Regions from separate parts of the Chthonomonas calidirosea T49 genome, predicted to be linked through region 1. Evidence: a T-box and tRNA genes for the amino acid it is inferred to sense, from the RefSeq annotation. Region 1 holds a T-box; the other regions hold tRNA genes.
The links. A T-box is a leader RNA that pairs with one kind of tRNA and senses whether it is charged. The one in region 1 lies ahead of CCALI_RS09655 (valine--tRNA ligase), so its partner is inferred to be a tRNA-Val.
Positions count from the first base shown of each region.

Region 2: it has a tRNA-Val gene. The T-box ahead of CCALI_RS09655 (valine--tRNA ligase) is inferred to sense a tRNA for this amino acid. The anticodon was not compared.
Region 3: it has a tRNA-Val gene. The T-box ahead of CCALI_RS09655 (valine--tRNA ligase) is inferred to sense a tRNA for this amino acid. The anticodon was not compared.

Region 1 covers NC_021487.1:2,317,140-2,323,590, forward strand. Annotated here, with positions in the region: gene CCALI_RS09630 (DUF3084 domain-containing protein) at 1-673, shown strand, start outside; gene CCALI_RS09635 (RuvC family protein) at 748-1,146, shown strand; gene CCALI_RS09640 (mannose-1-phosphate guanyltransferase) at 1,143-3,686, opposite strand; gene CCALI_RS09645 (hypothetical protein) at 4,155-4,352, shown strand; gene CCALI_RS09650 (DUF5679 domain-containing protein) at 4,349-4,594, shown strand; T-box leader at 4,699-4,943, shown strand; gene CCALI_RS09655 (valine--tRNA ligase) at 5,007-6,451, shown strand, end outside.
Region 2 covers NC_021487.1:2,914,467-2,920,917, forward strand. Annotated here, with positions in the region: gene CCALI_RS12265 (hypothetical protein) at 1-238, opposite strand, end outside; gene wecB (non-hydrolyzing UDP-N-acetylglucosamine 2-epimerase) at 398-1,534, opposite strand; gene CCALI_RS12275 (tetratricopeptide repeat protein) at 1,737-3,371, shown strand; gene CCALI_RS12280 (VOC family protein) at 3,373-3,744, opposite strand; tRNA gene CCALI_RS12285 (tRNA-Val) at 3,895-3,966, opposite strand; gene CCALI_RS15440 (hypothetical protein) at 4,127-4,696, shown strand; gene CCALI_RS15445 (hypothetical protein) at 4,720-5,280, shown strand; gene CCALI_RS12295 (sugar phosphate isomerase/epimerase family protein) at 5,417-6,172, shown strand; gene CCALI_RS15450 (putative glycosyl hydrolase) at 6,348-6,451, shown strand, end outside.
Region 3 covers NC_021487.1:68,417-74,867, reverse strand. Annotated here, with positions in the region: gene CCALI_RS00355 (hypothetical protein) at 1-1,345, shown strand, start outside; gene CCALI_RS00350 (glycosyltransferase family 2 protein) at 1,763-2,650, opposite strand; gene CCALI_RS00345 (peroxiredoxin-like family protein) at 2,696-3,274, shown strand; tRNA gene CCALI_RS00340 (tRNA-Val) at 3,384-3,455, shown strand; gene CCALI_RS00335 (ParB/RepB/Spo0J family partition protein) at 3,753-4,667, shown strand; gene CCALI_RS00330 (GspE/PulE family protein) at 4,753-6,045, shown strand; gene CCALI_RS00325 (hypothetical protein) at 6,042-6,451, shown strand, end outside.

The DNA of each region.
Region 1 (6,451 bases):
CGTACGCTACGGCGCCGAGTTGGCGCGTACCGTGATCGCAGCACATTTAGATCGTCAGACCATTCTTACCCAGCTGAAGCAGCTGCTGCAGCAAGCGAGCGCCACCGCGCTGGGCTATGGCGCTGCTATAGGAGATAACGGCAGCGCTGTGCACCTGCTGTCGCCCATGACATTAACCCTAACCGGCGGGGCTACCGGTTCGAATACAGAGGCCGCGCTGAACGATTTGGCCGCCAGGCTCGAGGGCAGCGATACGCCAACGCTGCTTATTGTGCGCAGTCTAAGCAACACCCTTAACGGAGAACAGGTGCCCGTGGAGGTGGTTAGCCGCACCGTGCAAACGGTGTTTCACTCGGGCGACGAGCTGGCCGAAGAGAAAATTGAGGGGGTGCTTTCGGTGAGAGACCTGCAACAGAAGCTCGCTCAGTTTTTACAGACGGACGTGCGTTCGGCCGCGATCAAGGCTGGCATTATTCCCGCTGTTGACCCGGTTACCGGTGCGAGCCAAGTGGGGCTTTTCGACCCGCTCACGTTGGCTCATCTCGTGCAACAGGCCCAACGAATGCGCGGCCCGCTGCTAATAAAAGCGGTGGCGGCCAGCTCAATTACATCGGCGGACCTTCTCGACCCAGAGCACTTACGCATCGAATTTCTGCGCGCTGCGGGGGGCTAGGGCGCTTCGATGGCTTTTTATAAAGCGTCCATGGTGCCCTGCAGCCTAAGGAGATCGGAACCATAGGCAAAGGTGTGGTACTGGCGGTAGACCCAGGTCGGGTTCGCTGTGGGATCGCGGTGGTGACCGACGAGGGGAAGGCGCTCTACCAGGCGATTGTCGCGCCGGATGGGCTTGTGGAGGAGGTTCGTCGGCTAAAGACGCAGTTTTCACCGCAGGTGATCCTTGTGGGCAAGGGGACGGGCAGTGCCCCTCTTATAGAAGCGTTGGAGAAAGCGGTGGAAGAGACCCCCCTTGTGATAATGGAAGAGGCCTATACGTCGGAGGCGGCACGCCGCCTTTTTGTCCAAGAGAACCCCGCACGAGGTTGGCAAAAGCTGTTGCCACGCGCCCTCCGTACTCCAGATAGGCCCTATGACGACTACGCTGCCCGCATTTTGGCCGATCGCTGGTGGCAGCTACAGCGACGTTAATCTTGCAGAAGCAGCTCAATCTTTTTGGCGTACTTGCAGAGCAGCTCGTGGGCGTGTTCGTGGGAGCTCGATTCGGCATAGATGTGGAAGTAGGGCTCCGAGGCGTCCGGCAAGACCAACACCCAGCCATCCCTTTCAAAGAACTTGATGCCGTCTACCATCTCCACATGCTGTTTATTCGCGGTCATCAGCGAATCGGCCTCACGGGTGAGCACGCGCATAATGCGCCCTTTGGCATCCCAGGGGCAGCGTATCATGGTTCGAGTGAGGTGGGCTGGCGGTAGCTCGCGCACCAGTTCGGAGAGGCGCAGGCCAGTGGTGGCCAGCATCTCCATAAGTTTTCCAAAGGCGTACATGGCATCGAAGGTGGGTTGAAACTCGCTGAAGATGAATCCGCCTCGATCGTCGCCGGCAAAGTCCACACGGCCCTCTTTGTTGGGGCGGGCCACACAGAACTCCATGAGGTCTCTGGAGTTTGTACGCGATCGCACGATAGTACCATCGTGCAGGGCCACAATGGGTTCAAGGATGCTAGGGGCGGTGATGGGCACGGCAATGCGCGCATGGGGGTGGGTGCGCGCCACGAGGGCGATCATCAGCGCTAAAAGCTCATTGCCGCCGATAACCTGCCCCTCTTCGCTTACCAACGTCATGCGTTCCCCATCGGCTTCAAACAGCACTCCCATATCGGCCTGCAGCGTCTGCACAATTCTGGCCAGCCCAGGCAGCAGGGCCGCACGCGCTTCGGGTGTCTTGGGTGTTTTTTGGACATCGGGATAGGCGTTAAGTGCGATGAGGTCTACGCCCATGCGCCCAAGCATGGAGGGGTAGATGCTGGCGAGGCGACTGAAGGCGAAGTCGGCCACCACTTTTAGGTGAAGGTCTCGTATGGCCTCTGTGTTAAGGCGATGATAGAAGGCCTCGGCGTACTGTTCGATGCCGCGCCCGGCAAACTCCAGAATGCCCACCTGTTCCGCATCCACGCGCCGAAAGTCCTCACGATAGAAGATGGTCTCTATTTTGCGCTCGGCGCTTTGGGCGACGTAGATGCCCTGTTCGTCGAAGAACTCGAAGAGGATCATTTTGGGGTCGTCGGGGGCGATGCGCACATGGACGCCGCCACCGGCCTGCGAGCCGAGGATGCTGTGCCGTGCGATGGGCAGCGGCATGGAGCGCATATCGAGCACGTTAACCCCCACCGAGAGCAGGCCGGAGATGAGGGCGCGTTTCATCATGCGGGCAACCGGCCCCGAATCGCGGCTTGTTACCACGGTGGCGCCACGTTTAAGGTAGCCCCCAAACGAGGCGCCCAATTTGCAGGCGAAATCTGGGGTTAGCTCGATGTTCGCGATGCCCATAACGCCCTGCTTTCGAAAGAGGGAGCCAGCCCATTTCTGGCCCCAAATAAGGCTCATTGTAACGATGCTGCCAGCCTCGATGATCTTGTCCGGCCACAGCTTGATCTGGGTACGGATGGTGGTGCCGTTTTCAATGCGGCAGCGTGCACCGATCACCGCACCCTCTTGAATATTACAGTCCGACTCGATGGTGGTGTGAGAGCAGACGGTGCTGGCGTTGATCTGAGAGCCCACCCCCACATAGACGTTATCCCACAGAATGCTCCGGTGGACTTTCGCCTGCTCTTCAATAATGCAGTTGTCTCCGATGACCGAGTAGGGGCCTACGATGGCCTCCCCTTTGATTTTGCAGTTGCGCCCTATAACCACCGGAGGTAAGATCTGCGCGGAGGGATCGATCTCGCATCCGTCGCCCACCCAAACCCCGTTGGTGTGGCTCAAGACGCTGCGGGTGCCGATACGCACACGCGTATTGCCGTCTAGCACCGTATACTGGGCCTCCCGATATTGCTGAAGGTTGCCCACATCACACCAGTAGTCGTTCTCCATGATGTAGCCATAGAGCGGCTTTTTCTCCTTCAGCAGTTTGGGAAAGATGTCATGGCTCCAATCGTAGTTTTGGCCTGGTTCCATGTAGGAGAAGATGCTCGGCTCCAAAATGTACATGCCGGTGTTCACCGTGTCCGAGAACACCTCACCCCAGGAAGGCTTTTCAAGAAAGCGGCGAATACGGCCTTCGTCATCCGTAATCACCACGCCGAACTCAAGGGGGTTGGGAACGTGGGAAAGGACAAGGGTGGCGAGACTTTTCCTTTTACGATGGTACTCGATCACACGGTCAAGATTAATATCGGTGAGGGCGTCTCCACTAATGATGAGGAAAGTATCGTCTTTAAGGTAGGATTCCGCCTGTTTTACGCTTCCGGCTGTGCCTAAGGGCGTCTCTTCCACGGAGTAGATGAGGTTCACGCCCCACTCCGAGCCATCCCCAAAATAGCCCTCTATTTCATCCGCCAAATAGTGGAGGGTCACCACAATGTCTGTGATACCGTGCTCTTTCAGCAGCAGCACAATATGCTCCATAATGGGCATATTCAGTACCGGAACTAACGGCTTCGGACGTTGAGAGGTAAGAGGACGTAAACGAGTTCCCTCGCCCCCGGCCATGATCACCGCTTTCATAGGTAGGCCACCTCTGTAAAAAAATAGAACGATTTAACTTTGATTGGTCTTCTATAGGTCGAGCTGCCACCTAGAGCGGGGCGCTTTAAACAACGCTCATTGTAGGTTAAAACCTTGCCCTCGCCAAGAAACGTTTCGTCTGCCACCTATCTCTCTAACAACTCCAACGAATGTGCGAATCGGGTTGCCCTTACCGAAAAACTCGTAGCGTCCTCTGCAGTAAGGTGGGCACGGCAGCTTTTGACCACACGCTTTAGTTCTACAATACGTGCCTAGAATCCTTCTTAGGGGTCGAACGGAAAAGATTTTTTCCGAAACCGCCCAAAAACCACTTGCGTTTCTGTGAAGACTGTGCTATTATACCCGCAACTCTACGAGGTACAGCGAGGAAGCTTTCGGGCTTCCCTATGCTTAGGCCTTGTGAAGAGGGTTCGACTTTAACACTCTCACTTTAAAAGGAGGCTTGCCATGCCCTACTCCGTGAAAAGCAAAAAGACAGGCGAGACGTACTACCTGCATTGTAAAGAAACCCAGTCTCGCGGGGGGAAGCGAACGCTCTACTTCTTCGCAAAGGAGATCAAGCCGGGCGCTCTTGATGCCGTGCCGACCGGCTATGTGGTCACCGAGGCTCCGACGGGGCTGCCGCTACTGAAGAAAGCAAAATGAGCGACACGCAAGGCGATGGACCTCTTTCCAACCAAACCGCCACGGTGGAGACGGAGCCGGTGGTGATCGGCTACTGTGTGCACTGTCGAACCAAGCGCCAAATGCAAAACGCCATTCAGGTGTGCAATCGCCGTGGGCGATATGACCTTAAAGGGTACTGTGCCGTTTGTGGCAAGGCCATGTATCGCCTGGGCGGTTGGGAGGCCGTAGCCGCTGCTGCTCGAAGAAACACAGAACGGTAGGGGCTAGTAGAAAGGGCTTGCGTGGCAGAGCTTTGCGGCTCTGAGGCCCTCGCCAACAAACGTTACGCAGCCGCCGTATACAGAACTAGTATCATATCTCATTGTGAAAGACGAAGAAGAGGAGGAGTAGACGTGGGCGCATCTACAGAGAGGGGAGTGGATGCTGAGAGCTCCCTGATGGGCCGCGTCGAACGTCGCCTCGGAGTCGCGTCGCCCAAAGAACTCGCTTAAGGGTTTAAGTAGGCGCGACGGGTGCGCCCGTTATCGCGCCCAAAGCGCCCGAGCTGTCCAACAGCAGCTTGGGAAGGAAGGTGGTACCGCGTGGGTACACCAGGCCCGCGTCCTTCCTCTTCGAGAGGAAACGACGCGGGCCTATTTCAATGCTCTTGAAAGTGTGGAGGAGTTGAGGACGATGACAACCCAAAATTCCGCTTTGCCTGCGGAGCTGCCGAAAAGCTACGACCCTTCTCAGGTGGAGGAGAGATGGTACGCTCGATGGAAAGAGATGGGCTTCTTCCATGAAGAGCCCGATCCGTCGCGTCCACCCTACTGCATCACCATCCCCCCTCCCAATATCACAGGTAGTTTGCACATCGGCCATGCACTCAATAACACCATCCTCGATGTGTTTACCCGCTGGCACCGAATGCGCGGCTTTTGTACCCTCTGCCTGCCGGGAACCGACCATGCGGGCATCGCCACGCAGACCGTGGTGGAGCGGGAGCTGGAAAAAGAGGGCCTCACGCGCCAACAGCTGGGCCGAGAGCGGTTCATTGAACGATGCTGGCAATGGCGCGAGCAGTACGGCAACCGAATCTACTATCAGTTTGAGAAACTGGGCTGCTCCTACGACTGGCAGCGTGTGCGCTTTACCATGGATCCCTCCTACGTAGAGGCCATCATGGAGGTGTTTGGCTCGTGGTATGAGCGTGGCCTGATCTACCGCGGCACGCGCGTGGTGAACTGGGATGTGAAGTTGCAAACCGCCGTGTCCGACATTGAGGTTAACGTGGAGGAACGCCCTGGAAAGCTCTATCATTTTCGCTACCCGTTTGCCGATGGTAACGGCTTCATTACCATCGCCACCACGCGTCCGGAGACGATGCTCGGCGATACCGCCGTGGCCGCCCATCCCGATGACCCGCGCTATAAGCCTCACTTCGGACGCCTGTTGCGGCTGCCCCTTACCAATCGGCTTATCCCACTTATTCCCGATGACTATGCCAAACCGGAGTTCGGCTCGGGGGCGGTAAAGGTGACCCCAGCCCACGACCTAAACGACTTCGAATGCGGGCTGCGCCACAACCTTCCTCAAATCGTGGTGATTGACAAAGAGGGGCGCATGACGGAGGCCGCCGGCCCCGACTTCGCCGGCCTGGACCGCTATGAGGCTCGTGAGAAAGTGGTGGAGGCTATGAAAGCTCTGGGTCTCCTTGAAAAAATAGAGGACTACACCATTCAAACCCCCATCTCCGACCGCAGTGGAGAGGTCATCGAGCCGCTGCTTTCCGAACAGTGGTTTGTGCGGATGAAACCGCTCGCCCAACCTGCCATCGAGGTGGTGAAACAGGGCAAAATCCGCTTCATTCCCGAGCGCTACACCGAAATCTATTTGCGATGGATGGAGAACATCCGCGACTGGTGTATCAGTCGGCAGCTGTGGTGGGGGCATCGCATTCCCGTATGGTGGACCGACGAGGGAGGGGAGCGACAGCATACTTTCGCACGCAGTCGCGAAGAGGCGGTGACCAAGCTGGGCACCCAGAACGTTTGGCAAGATGAAGATGTGCTCGACACCTGGTTCTCGTCCGCTCTGTGGCCTCACGCTACCCTGGGTTGGCCGCGCGAAACGCCAGA
Region 2 (6,451 bases), 600 kb from region 1:
GAGGGCAAGGATGCGGTTGTACCTGCTCGATCGCCGAAAAATGCGGTTGATGAGAGGACTTTTCCGAAGCGATCTGTTGGACAGCGGCCTGCCATTCCCCTTGGTGCTCGTAGGCATGGGTGACCTCTCCAAGAACCGCAAGCAGCAGATAGGCAAACAGCACAAGCCGAGCTGTTTGCCGAATCCAGCGGAGATAGTTGGAACGCTTATGGAGCGATCGCCTCTGTAGCCTAGACATAAAGAATCTCGTCCCCTCTTAGCCTAGTATACTTGATTTCAAGAAAACTTTGTTCCCTTTCCTTGAAATTCGATAAAGGCATCGTCTGAGCGAGGAAAATGCTTTACGTAGCAGGCCTTCTAGGAGCGTTCAAGGGGTTAGCAAAAATTTTTCTTTGCCTCAGTACGCTTCAGACTGCCGAAGAACCGCAACGATGCGTTCCGCGGCGTGGCCATCGCCGTAAGGGTTTACAGCACGAGCCATCTGGGCATAGGCTTCCGGATCGTTCAGAAGTCGGCTTGCCTCAGCCACGATCGTTTCGACGTCGGTGCCAACGAGACGGTTGGTCCCTGCTGCCACGCCCTCCGGTCGTTCTGTGGTTTCTCGGAGAACAAGTACGGGCACACCTAACGCCGGGGCCTCCTCCTGCACACCACCGCTATCGGTTAAAATCAGCGTTGCGCGTTTCATGAGGTGCACAAAAGGAACATACTCTTGGGGTTCTACAAGGACGACTCCCTCTACGTCTGCCAGGACGGATTGCAGAGTCTGCCGCACAATGGGGTTGCGATGCATGGCGACTACGATCGTGCAGTCGGGGAAGCGTTGCGCGAGCAGGGCTAGGGCGCGCGCGATGCGCTCCATAGGCGCCCCCCAGTTTTCTCTTCGATGGGCCGTCACTAAAATCAGACGCCGGTCGCTCTCTACAATGGCCTTCAGCCGTGCATCGTCGAATGTGGCTGGTTGGGCCGCTACAGAAAGCAGAGCATCTATGCTCGTGTTGCCTGTAACGAAGATAGTATGAGGGGCGATACCCTCTCGTAAGAGATTCTCGCGGGCTTGCTCGGTGGGGGCAAAGTGCCATGTGGCAAGAGGAGCGGTGAGACGCCGGTTCATCTCTTCCGGAAAAGGATCGTAGCGCTGGCCGGTGCGTAGCCCAGCCTCCACATGACCAAAGGGCACTTTATGGTAGAAAGCGGCCAGGGCCGCCACAAAGGTTGTTGTGGTGTCGCCTTGGGCGAGGCAGATATCGGCAGGGTGAGAGGAAAGTTCGGCATCGAGCCCTTCCAGAGCCCGTATGGTGATCTGGGCAAGTGTTTGCCCGTGTTGCATGATGGCGAGATCGCAGTCGGGTGTTATTTGGAAGACGCGTAGGGCCTGTTCCATCTGTTCTCGGTGTTGGCCGGTAACCACTACACGCACGGTGAAGTCTTGTGGGTACCTTTTTAAGGCATGAACCACTGGTGCCATCTTCACCGTATCGGGGCGCGTGCCAAACACGCAGAGCACACGTTTCGGTACGGACGCTTCAGCCATGACATTACAGATTACCCCAATTCTCTGTTTTGGCGAATCGAGTTTGGCTTAGAAAAGCAGAGCCGCCGCCTGCAAGAAGCCCTCCGCACAAGTGGATGATGTTTTGTCGGGATTGTGGGTAACATAGTGCATAATTTTGCTTGAGCACAGTCTCACTGCTCTCTCTCGACGCGCCGCGTGCTAGGCGCCAAAGGTGCAAAATATGTTACGTTTTTGGAAAACCGTCAACCTACTTTGGGCTTTATGTGGCCTCTGCATTGGTGTCTCTCCTGCCGCGTGGTCCTTCCCTGGCGCAGCCCCTCCTTCGGTAAAGACATCGCCCACAGCGCAAAGCCCCGACCCCGAAAAGCTTTTTCTACAAAACCAGTTCGAGGCCGCTGCCAAGGCTTATCGGCAGGCCATCCAACGGGCTCCCCAACAGATCGGACTGAGAATAGGGCTTGTCCGCACGTTGCTTCGTCTCGATCGCTGGGAGGAAGCGATTTCGGAAGCCGAGGCGGCCATTCGCCTGGATCCCCGCAACGCGGACGCCCACGGTATACTGGCCTGCGCCCTTCTAAGAGCCGGCGAGCCAGACCATGCACAAGACGAAGCTAGTCGGTCGCTGCAACTTGATCCCAAAGATTATTGGGGCCTTATCGCCCAAGGACGTCTGTATGAGTGGAACGGCGATGACGCTCGAGCACGCACTCTGCTGCTACAGGCTACCGATATCCATCCGCTGTGGCCCGAGGCTTGGTACTACGTGGTAGATGAAGCAAGCAATAAGGACACCCTTGGACTCAGCGACTTTGTAGACCTCGCTTCCTACCTCAGTCTCTGCCCAAAAGGGCATCCCAACACGCTGACCATGGAGGCGCTGCCATCGCATCTGCCCCTGCTACGCCGTCTTATCAATCGTACCCCCTTCGAGCCGATCGCTCCTATCTCTCAAAGCCAGATGAAGGCGGTGGAAACCGGCGGCGGAGTTCAGTCCTTTTCCGTCCCCGTGGAGCTGGCCGGCAACTATGTGGTTGTGCCGGTGCAGATCGGCGATGTTCAGGCTCGTTTGATGTTTGATACGGGGGGCGGTGCCGACATTACCCTCAGTAGCGCGTTGGCCGATAAGCTACAGCTACCGCTTATCTCCCGTTCTCTTATCTATGGGGTGAACGGCAAAGAGCCTACCCGCATCTATCTGGCGCCGAGCATGCAGATGGGTACAGAAACTTTCGCTACCATACCGATAGAGACTTCCTCCAGCCTGCCCGGCAACTTCGACGGCATTTTGGGGGTCAGCGCCTTTACCGACTACGTGATCACCATTGACTACACGAAAAAGACCCTCCTCTTTGCCCGTGGAAAGGATGCAAAGGCGCCTCCGCCTGAGCCCGATGACTATAGCGTCACCATTCCGTTTCATCTTCAAGAGGGCGATATTGTGGTACGTACCCTGTTCAACGCACAACCCACCTGGTCTTTGGTAGATACAGGCGCCGATGCCGAGGGGCTTGTTTCGCTTCGCCTGGCGCGCCTGTTGCAGCAGAAGATGGGAGCGAATAGCGCTAGAGAGCTGCAGATTCAGGGGCAGTTTGGTATCGGCACCAGCGACACGCATCAGAAAGTGATCGTGTTTCGTGAGCCGTTAACCCTTCAAATAGAATCGCAAGAGGGCACGCCGCTTAAATGGCAGATCAATCCGGCTTTTGGGGCCGATCTGCTCGATTCGCAGATAAACCCCGCAGAGGATTTTGAATTTGGCGGCCTTTTAGGCACCGGGTTTGTGGCGAGCGCCAAACGTGCCACCATCGACTACCCGCATCGGCTGTTGGTCTTAGAATATGCAAAGGGCGATTAGGCTATTTAGGCGGTGAGACAAGCTCAATGACATAGCCATCGGGGTCGAGGATGAACAGCTGAATGGCTCCATCGGGGCGAGGGCCATGGCTCACGAAATGGTTCCAGCCCTTCGCTTCTAGCTCCTCCCGGACCGCGTAGGTGTCTTCAACCTGAAGTGCAAAATGGTGGTGTCGGCGTGTGCACGGTGTGAGATTCTTATCTTCAATGAGGTGCAACTCTTGGTTCCCAAGAGCAAACCAGGCCCCTGGGAAGTTAAAATTAGGGCGCGGAATACGGGGTAACCCCATCACCCGCTCATAAAAGTCCACAGAGGTGTCGAGGTCTTTTACGTGAATGGCTACGTGGTTTAGCTCGCGAACGGTAAAGCCCATCCCCTATCTCCCTTCTAGGTGGTTCACTTTTAAAGACCTATTCGGTGTGCTAGGCGTCTATTCCTGCCTGACCTCATGCAGGCCGATCTGCTAACTCAACAACCGTTTCGACCTATCTGGAAGACTTGGCAACCGACACAAAACCAAAAATGGGCGGTAGTGGATTTGAACCACTGACCTCTTCCGTGTCAAGGAAGCGCTCTACCCCTGAGCCAACCGCCCAAAACAGAGCCTATTTTACACTCCTCTCTCTTCCGATGTCAAGCCATAGAAGTTTGCATGAAAAGGAACGCTCTCCTCATTCTATCCAAAAGACGTACAACGCTTTGCAAAGGGAATAGCGCATAATAACATCGAAACGGAGAGGAGGGATCGCGCCGTCATGGGGGTTTTGAGCATCGTTGTTGGCACCGCCCTAGCCTTATTAACTGCATGGGATGCGTTCGAGTGGGTGGTTATGCCCCGCTCGGTGATAAGCTTCTTTCGCTTTACCCGCTATTTCCACAAGCTTTTCTGGCAGCTCTGGGTCGCTCTCTCCCGACTCTGCGGTAACAGAGAAAGGGAGCTTCTGCTTGGCATGTATGGTCCGCTTGCGACGCTGCTGCTGATCCCTCTTTGGGCGCTAGGACTTGTGCTCGGCATCGCCTTGGTGCAGTGGGGGTTCGATACGCTTGCTTTCACCAAAGGAACGCCCAGTTTTCCGATGGAGGTGCTGAATACCGCCTCCTGTTTTGTAACCCTTGGGCTACAGCGCCAAGGCGCCTCCTTGGGAACCCGCACGTTGGCCGTTGTCACGGCTGGAATAGGCCTCGGATTTCTCGCCCTGGTCATCGGCTATGTGCCGACCCTCTACCAGGCGTTTTCGCGCAGGGAGAGCGGCATTCTGCTGCTCGACTCGCGGGCGGGCTCGCACCTTGTGGGGCCGAGCTTATTCGGCGCCATGCAGAGATAGATCGACTGGCGGAGGGGGACGCTGTGCACAGCACCGTCGGCCTTGAAGCTCTTTGTGTGTTCTTGCAGGAGGTTGAACGCTGGTGTGCCGAACTGCTGGAGAGCCATCTGTCGTATCCCACCCTGACGGCCTATCGCTCCCAGCACGATAGGGTGTCTTGGCTTTCCACCATCACGGCGCTTCTCGATGCCACTGCACTGCTGAAGGTGGGGCTGAATAAGACCACGCACGCTCAACGCCAACTGGCCTGGCGCGCCCACTGCTGCTATGCGATGGCACGTCATGCGGTGGTAGATATCAGCTACATCACAGTGGCTTCCCTTCCTCTAAATCGCGCGCTGAATAGGTTACCGGATTCGCAGCAGGGGGCGCTTGCGCAGTTCTTACAGGGCAGTGGGCTTGACATAGGGAAGCCGGAGCGATGGGCTGCCCTTCGCAGGTTACGCCGCGAGTACGAGCCTTATGTGGAGGGCCTTGCGGAAGCGTTGCTCCTTGAACTGCCGCCCTGGTTGCCACCGGCCGATGCACACGATAACTGGGAGTCGGGTTTGCAAGACCAAGCCGAACACTTCTACCGTGCCTAACCGTTTTCGCGGAGAGGGGAACCGCCTAGCCCGCAGGGCTAGAACGCCCTGGGCTCCGTTTACCTTTTCTGAGGGGAGATAGTGTGGTAGAATACTGAGCGGTGTTCGGAAAAGCAACAGAACAAAGGAGCTGACAATGGCAAAAATACCTATTGGTCTTCAACTCTATTCGGTGCGCGAAGAGTGCGCCAAAGACCTTCCCGGCGTGCTGAAAGCGGTAGCGCAGATGGGCTATGAGGGGGTGGAGTTCGCCGGCTACCACGGCTACGGAGCCGCAGAGCTTCGAAAGATGCTCGATGACTTTGGCCTCAAATGCTGCGGAGCGCATGTGGGAATCGAAACGCTTCTCGGCGATGAGCTGGCCAAAAGTATCGAGTTTCATAAGACCATAGGCAACAAGTTCCTCATTGTGCCAGGCCTGCCGCGGCAATACACCGAGTCCAAAGAAGCCTGGCTTCGAACGGCTGCACTTATGAACGAGATCGCAGATAAGCTGGAACCAGAGGGAATGTTCACCGGCTATCATAACCACCATACGGAGTTTCAACCTCTTGAGACGGGGGAGCTGCCGTGGGACGTCTTTTTCAGCAACACCTCGCCCAAAGTGGTTATGCAGTTCGATGTGGGCAATGCGCGACATGGCGGCGCCGACGCGGCGGTGTTCCTGCGTCGCTACCCCGGACGGGCGCTTACCGTGCACATTAAGGAGTACTCGGCTACCAACGATAAAGCGCTAATTGGGGAAGGCGATATTAACTGGCAGGAGATCTTCCATCTCTGCGAAACCATTGGGGGAACGCAGTGGTACATCGTGGAGCAGGAGAGCTATGCCTATCCACCCTTGGAGTGCGTAGACCGCTGCCTCAAGAACCTGCGCGCCATGGGTAAATAGCAACAACCATCCCGCAAACTCCCAAGTCATCACAGAGCAGGCTCGCTGTGGCACGCAGCGGGCCTGCAAACCCAACCCTATGCGGTATCAACCTCCTTGCGACAAAAGACAACGGTGGCTGTGGGTTTTCGTCGCCTGTCTGCTGCTTGGCTGCTCTTTGAAAAAAGGGTTTTCGTTGCCTCGCGGCTCAGCACCGGCAAACCCACTCTCCTCCCTCTACGGGCGCGCCATCGAAATAGACCCTAGCTTTCCTTACTTTCAGAACCGTTCGCCCGACTC
Region 3 (6,451 bases), 1.2 Mb from region 1:
AAAGACCTCAGCTGCGCCTTTTGCCATACTCTGTTTCGCGCTTGGCCTTGACGTGTTGCTAATCGTCCTCATCGGCGTGTATAACTACGAGCGCCTTCACGCCGCATTTGCACCCTGGCTCGCAACGCTCACCCTGTGGACGCTTGGCTTGCTGCTCTATCTGTTCGGTATCGGCGTTGTAAAGGCACTCGCATGGCGACCCCGCACCTTCATCGTCACCAACGAAAGCATCAGCGTCCGACAAGGCCGCTCGCTTCAGCGTATTCCCTTCAACAAAATTCGTCTCTATGCTCTCGATGAACGCTTAGCGGATCCAGATACCCCGCATCAGATGGCTCTCTGGGGCAATGGCGTGTTCCTGCTTGTTCCCGCGAATATCGCTCAATTAATGGAGAGCCAGTCTCAGAACCTCACTCAAATTGCCCTACAAACAACACCACAGATTCGAGAGGGCCGCATCGTGTTACGAGCCCAGCGTTTGCTCCGAGTGCTCGAACGCCGTCAATCGCGCTTAACCATGCTCCTCATTCTAGCAGGCCTTCTCGGAACACCGCTTCTCCTACTGTCCAGCATCTCGATGCAGCATACTCTCGGAACAGACTCTCCATTTATGGTTGCCATCGGTAGTTCGATGGTGTGCTTGTTGTTGTGGGAGCGCACCTATCGCATCCAGATCAGAAAACTCCGCGTTGAGAACGAAATACTTGCCTCGCTTACCAAACATAGCATTCCCTTCCTTATAGAAAAGCTCCACCTCTTCTGCGACCTACAACGGTTCGATATCTGGCAACACTACGGTGCGCGCCAGGCACTAGCAAAAATCATCCCCACCCTCTCTGAAACCGAGCGACTGGTGCTGCCCGCCCGCAGCTATCTTCGCATCTATACACTGCTCTGTCCCCAGCGTGCTGATGAATGGAGACAGGCGCTTAAAAGTTGTCTAGATCCAGAGAACCTTCTCGATGCCGCTTGCATGACAGGTCGATTCGCCGGGATTATTGGTTTGGTGTACGTGCTGTCAGTCCTATCTGACAACTCTCCGTATTACTATTTGCATTTGCGAGGCGATTGGATGGAGAACTCCCCGTCTGACGCGCGCCCAGCAACTCGAACCGAAATGGAGAACCTTTTCCAAGATCATCAGACGTGCCGTGTTCTGCTTCAGCTCTTGGCAAAAACCGGCCAACACCATACCCTACCAGTACTTCGGAGTTTCCTCTCCGATTCAAGGTATGATAGAATCGATTCCGTTCTTAGCCAAGAGGCGGAGAACTGCATCGAGGTCTTAACCCGATCTTTGCAACAGTCCTCCTCTGTAGAAAAATCGTTGGGGCAGCACGCATGAGCTCTCGAAAAAAGAACCTAAGTATATGGGACCTGCTAACTGTCATCTTCGTTCTCGTGATGGTACTGCCGTTTCTCTTCTTTGGCATTATGCTGAGTATGTCTCATGAGGATGGTTTGGGAATAAGTTCGTTTTCGCCCTATAAAGATATTTTTACTCTAATATTCCGAGTTGCAGGGTTTTGCTTTATAATCCCATCCTCTTCATTCTTGTATGTATCCGTAACATTGTAGAACAGTTCGCCAATAGCACACCTGAAAGACGACGAGCGACCAACGACGAAGCCGAAACGACATCCTCAGAGCCAAGGAAGCCCTCTATAGACGAGATGCCAAGATATCGGAGGAGCTCATTCGAGTATCCCCCTCACAAGACGGGTCTATCCTCCCAAGAGGAGAATGAGAATCTTCATCAGCACTAAAGGCCAGATCGCTTCCCGATAAGGCGTCTTAGCAGGCGTTTGCCCATAACACCCATATAGATAAACTCGTTGCGCACCAAACGAGCCACATTAACGACAGCTGCTAGCAGACGCACAGGAGGCGATGCCGTTTTGCGATAGTAGATAAAGCTGCTCCTCAAAAGCAGGCGCGCCATCTGCCGATACTGGCTTTTCACGCTGCCCATCCAGTGGTGTACCACCTCTGCTTGCGGTAAGTAGACAACCCGGTAGCCCGCTCGCTTTATTCGCCAACACCACTCCACCTCCTCATAGAACATAAAAAAGGCCTCATCCAACATCCCAACCTCTTCAATAACCCTCCGTGGCACCATAATGCATGCGCCCGAAACGTGGTCTACGTTCCACTGTACGTCAAAATCATCACGCCCAAACTCGAACTTCAGCCCTAATAAGCGCGAGAAAAGCTTCCTGATCACATCGAAGCCGAGCAGTTCGCGCAATGGAGATGGAAAGGGACGCCCGTTGCGCTGAAGGCTGCCGTCGCTGTTGAGCAGTTTCGGCCCTATGGCTCCCACATCGGGGTGCGCATCCAGATATTCCACCATCCGTCGTAACGCGCCTGGTTTGGGCTCTGTATCTGGGTTCAGCAAAAGACAGTATCGCCCAGAGGCCCGTTTCAATGCCAAATTGTTGGCTTTGGCAAACCCTAAGTTCTCCTTACTTGCGATCAGATGCACTGCGGGAAATTCGGCAGCCACCATGTCGGCGCTGTGGTCTTGTGAAGCGTTATCCACCACCCAAACTTCGTATTCTAAACCCGCGGCCGCCGCTGGCAAACTCGCCAAACAGGCACGAAGCAATTGGCATGTGTTGTAATTTACGATAACAATAGAAAGATCCATCGGTCACCGAAATATGGTAGAATAGTGTGTAGGAGGGAATGGTCTATGCCTTCATCCCTACAAAAGGATACCACGCCGACCTTACAGTTAGGCGAAAAAGCCCCGGATGCCTCCGTCCAATTAGCCGATAGCGGCGAGGCAGTGGCCCTCTCTTGTTTCTGGACTCAACGTCCCACGCTTTTCGTATTCCTTAGGCACTTTGGTTGCCCCTTCTGTGTCGAACTAGTCCATCAACTTCGTCAAGCAAAAGATCAGTTCATCGGTGCCAATGTGCAAGTCGCACTTATTACCCTAGGCACCCCAGAACGTACTCAAAACTTTTGTCAACAACAACGCCTCGACGCACCCTTTATCTGTCTTAGTGACCCCACGAGAGAGGCCTATCGTGCCTTTGCTCTAGGACGTGCCTCGCTCGCCCAGTTCACCACGAGCCACGTCATTTCGAGTGCCTTCCGTGCCATGCTTCATAAACATTTCAGCCTGCTTCCGCAGGGCGATCCTTTCCAAATGCCCGGTGTGTTTCTCGTAGATCACCAGGGCACGATTCGCTATGCTCACTACTATAATGACATCGCTGACAACCCCACCATCAGCGAACTACAAGAGGTCATTCGGCAGTTATGAAAACCTCTTGCAACAAAACGATGATCATGTTTATCCTGAAGACACCGACTCACGGCCTCATAACAGCTTGACAAAACAGCTCTATGCGAGGGTACAATGAATGCAGAATGGGCGGTTGGCTCAGGGGTAGAGCGCCTCGTTCACACCGAGGAGGTCGCTGGTTCAAATCCAGCACTGCCCATTTTTGCATTTTTTAGAAAACCTCAGTCCGTTCCACAATCGCAGCTCGACCCCGCTATCCTCCATGCTCAGCAAGTGACAGTCCTGCTTTGATGTTTCCGAAGAACAGAGTGTCGGCCCTGAGGCGGCAAGCAATAGCCGCCGTGTGGCAGTGATCGTGACGACACCCTCGCGTACCCGCACTCTAAAGTCTCTTACTAACGGAGGGGTCTGTGCTGCTCCGCCTGGCGAAAGCCTGTTGACACCGCTGTAAAAGGTCGTTATAATGGCGTAAACCTGTGGTTTTCGGAGGAGAACTTTGGAAATACGGGCGATTCCCATTGATCATATCCTTGCTGATACCGCACAACCTCGTAAATACCACGATGAGGAGAGTTTGCAGGGACTTGCGGATAGCATCCGGCAGCACGGTTTGCTGAACCCCATTACCGTAACCCCCATCCCCGGCTCTCCTCACTACCGAATCGTCACGGGTGAACGCCGGTGGCGCGCGGCCAAATTGGCACGCCTCGATGCCCTTCCCTGCGTGGTACGAGAGATCACCGACGAGGAGCGCCTCACCGAACAGCTCATCGAAAACCTTCAACGCGAAGACCTGCAGCCCCTCGAAAAAGCGCGCGCTATCCAGCAAATTAAAGAGACCTTGAACCTTACCACCCGCGAAGTCGCTCAGCGGCTAGGCCTGTCGGAACGCTCGGTAAACTATCTTCTCGACCTGCTCACCCTCCCCGAAGAGATCGGCGAGGCCGTCGTCTCTAGCCCCAATAGACCCTCAGCCGGCCAAATTACCGAAAAACACGCACGCTATCTCAAACAGCTGAACTCATACCCCGAATTGCAGCAACAGGTGGTGGAACATATTCAACAAGAGCGTCTCAACAGCGAAGAGACCGAGAAACTCGTTCGCGTCATACGTACCGATCCCCTTCGCGCTCAGGAGATTTTGGAGACTCCTCCCGCTCAAAGGGAACAGATCTATCAGCAACTCCGTGAACTTCCCCACATGGACGATGAGCGTGCCGTTGTCGAGAACCATATGCCAAGTAGTCATGCAGCGCAGAAGGTTTTGGACATATTGCCGCTTCTAGCCGATATCCAAATCGAGCAGCTTCAAGAGGATGAACTAACCGCACTGCAAGAGGCTCTCCACTCCCTACAGATGGTCGTTGAAAGTCTGTTGCATGCCTGCAAACAACGTAGCACAAATTTCTAGCAATACGGTACACTATAGAAAACGGGCTTTTGTCCCATAACCGACAGCCCTTATGCCGATGCTTTGCTGAAGAGGAACAGAAACCATGACCCAGGTTGCACCCCGTGGCCCTTTGGCCTTTCGACTGATTATGCGCGAGGACGGCATCGCGCGAGAGCTTGGTGGTGAACTGACCCAGGCCGTTAGCGAGACCGACTTCTTGCTGCGTAAAGCGCTCGACCTCGGTGCCTCCGACATTCACCTGCAGCCGGAACGCAATCGCATGCTTGTGCGCTATCGCATAGATGGCATTATGCATGATGTGGGGCAACTCTCCATAGACATCGTGCCCAACATTCTCGCACGCCTCAAACTTGCCGCCGGCATGCACATAGACGAACGGAGAGAGCCGCAAGACGGCCGTATTGACATGGAGTACGGCACGCGAAAACTAAGCGCCCGCGTCTCCGTGCTGCCCATGTTGAACGGGGAAAAGATGGTCCTGCGTATTCTCGACCCGGTCGGTGCCAGGGTGGAGTTAGATAAACTGGGAATGCCACCCGACGTGCTGCAAAAGTGGAGCCAGGCCATTCAATCCGCCTATGGCATGGTGCTCGTTACCGGCCCTACAGGTAGCGGCAAAACCTCTACCCTCTACGCCTCCATCAACAAGCTAGACCGCACTCGCCGTAACATCGTTACCGTGGAAGACCCCATTGAGTATGAGTTCGCCGACCACATCACCCAAGTGCAGGTCACGGAACGCATGACGTTTCCGCGCGTTATGAGAGCTTTCCTCCGCCAAGACCCCGACGTCATGATGGTCGGCGAAATGCGCGACCCCGAATCGCTGGCAATCGGCATTCAGGCAAGCCTAACGGGTCATCTCGTTCTCTCCTCCCTCCATACGAACAATGCGGTGGAGACCATCGGCCGCATGATCGACATGGGTGGAGAGCCTTATCTTATCGCCTCCACCCTCCAAGCCGTTATGGCCCAGCGCCTCGTACGTACGATATGTCTTAACTGTAAACAACCCTACCAGCCCCCTCGTGACGAGCTGATCGAAATAGGCCTCAACCCCGATGCGATGCAGGGGAAAACTTTCTACAAAGGCGCTGGCTGCGAACAGTGCCGTAAAACGGGATACCGAGGACGTATCGGCATTTTCGAGATTCTGGTGAGTACACCGGAGTTGCGCGAAATGATCGCCCGTCGAGCCACCATCGGGGAGATCTATGAATACGCCCGTAAAAAACAACAGATGCGTACCATGTTAGAAGACGGCCATCAAAAAATTTTCGCCGGGCTTACAACCCCCAGAGAGGTCTTCACCGCTGTCTACTCCACCATGACCTCTGGTTTGACTCCTGGCATGGAAAACGGAGGGCTGGGATGAGAAGCCGAAGCTTCTTATCCCCCCTCTGTCTGCTCTTTCTTCTCTGCGCGATCGGCCAATGCCTAGGGCAGCTCAATCCGTTCGCCCGTAAGGACAACCCCTTTCTCACCGCCTTCACTCTCGCCTGGCACACTCCTTTGCCCGATGATACAGCACTGTTCGAGCTTTGCCCTATCCGGCAAAATCAACAGGACGACCTTTTGCTGTTGATCGGAACGGAAAGCCCCACCGACTTTCGACGGCGACTTTTGCTTACGCATTGGGATGGCTTTCGCTTTGCAACCGACGCTACGGCCTCTTTTATTGGATGGGCTACGGATCCTCTCATCGCCGGCCACTTCGCCGACTCTTGGCCAACGCTTGCCGCACCAGACGAAACCGATGCGCAACCACCTAAAAACAAAAT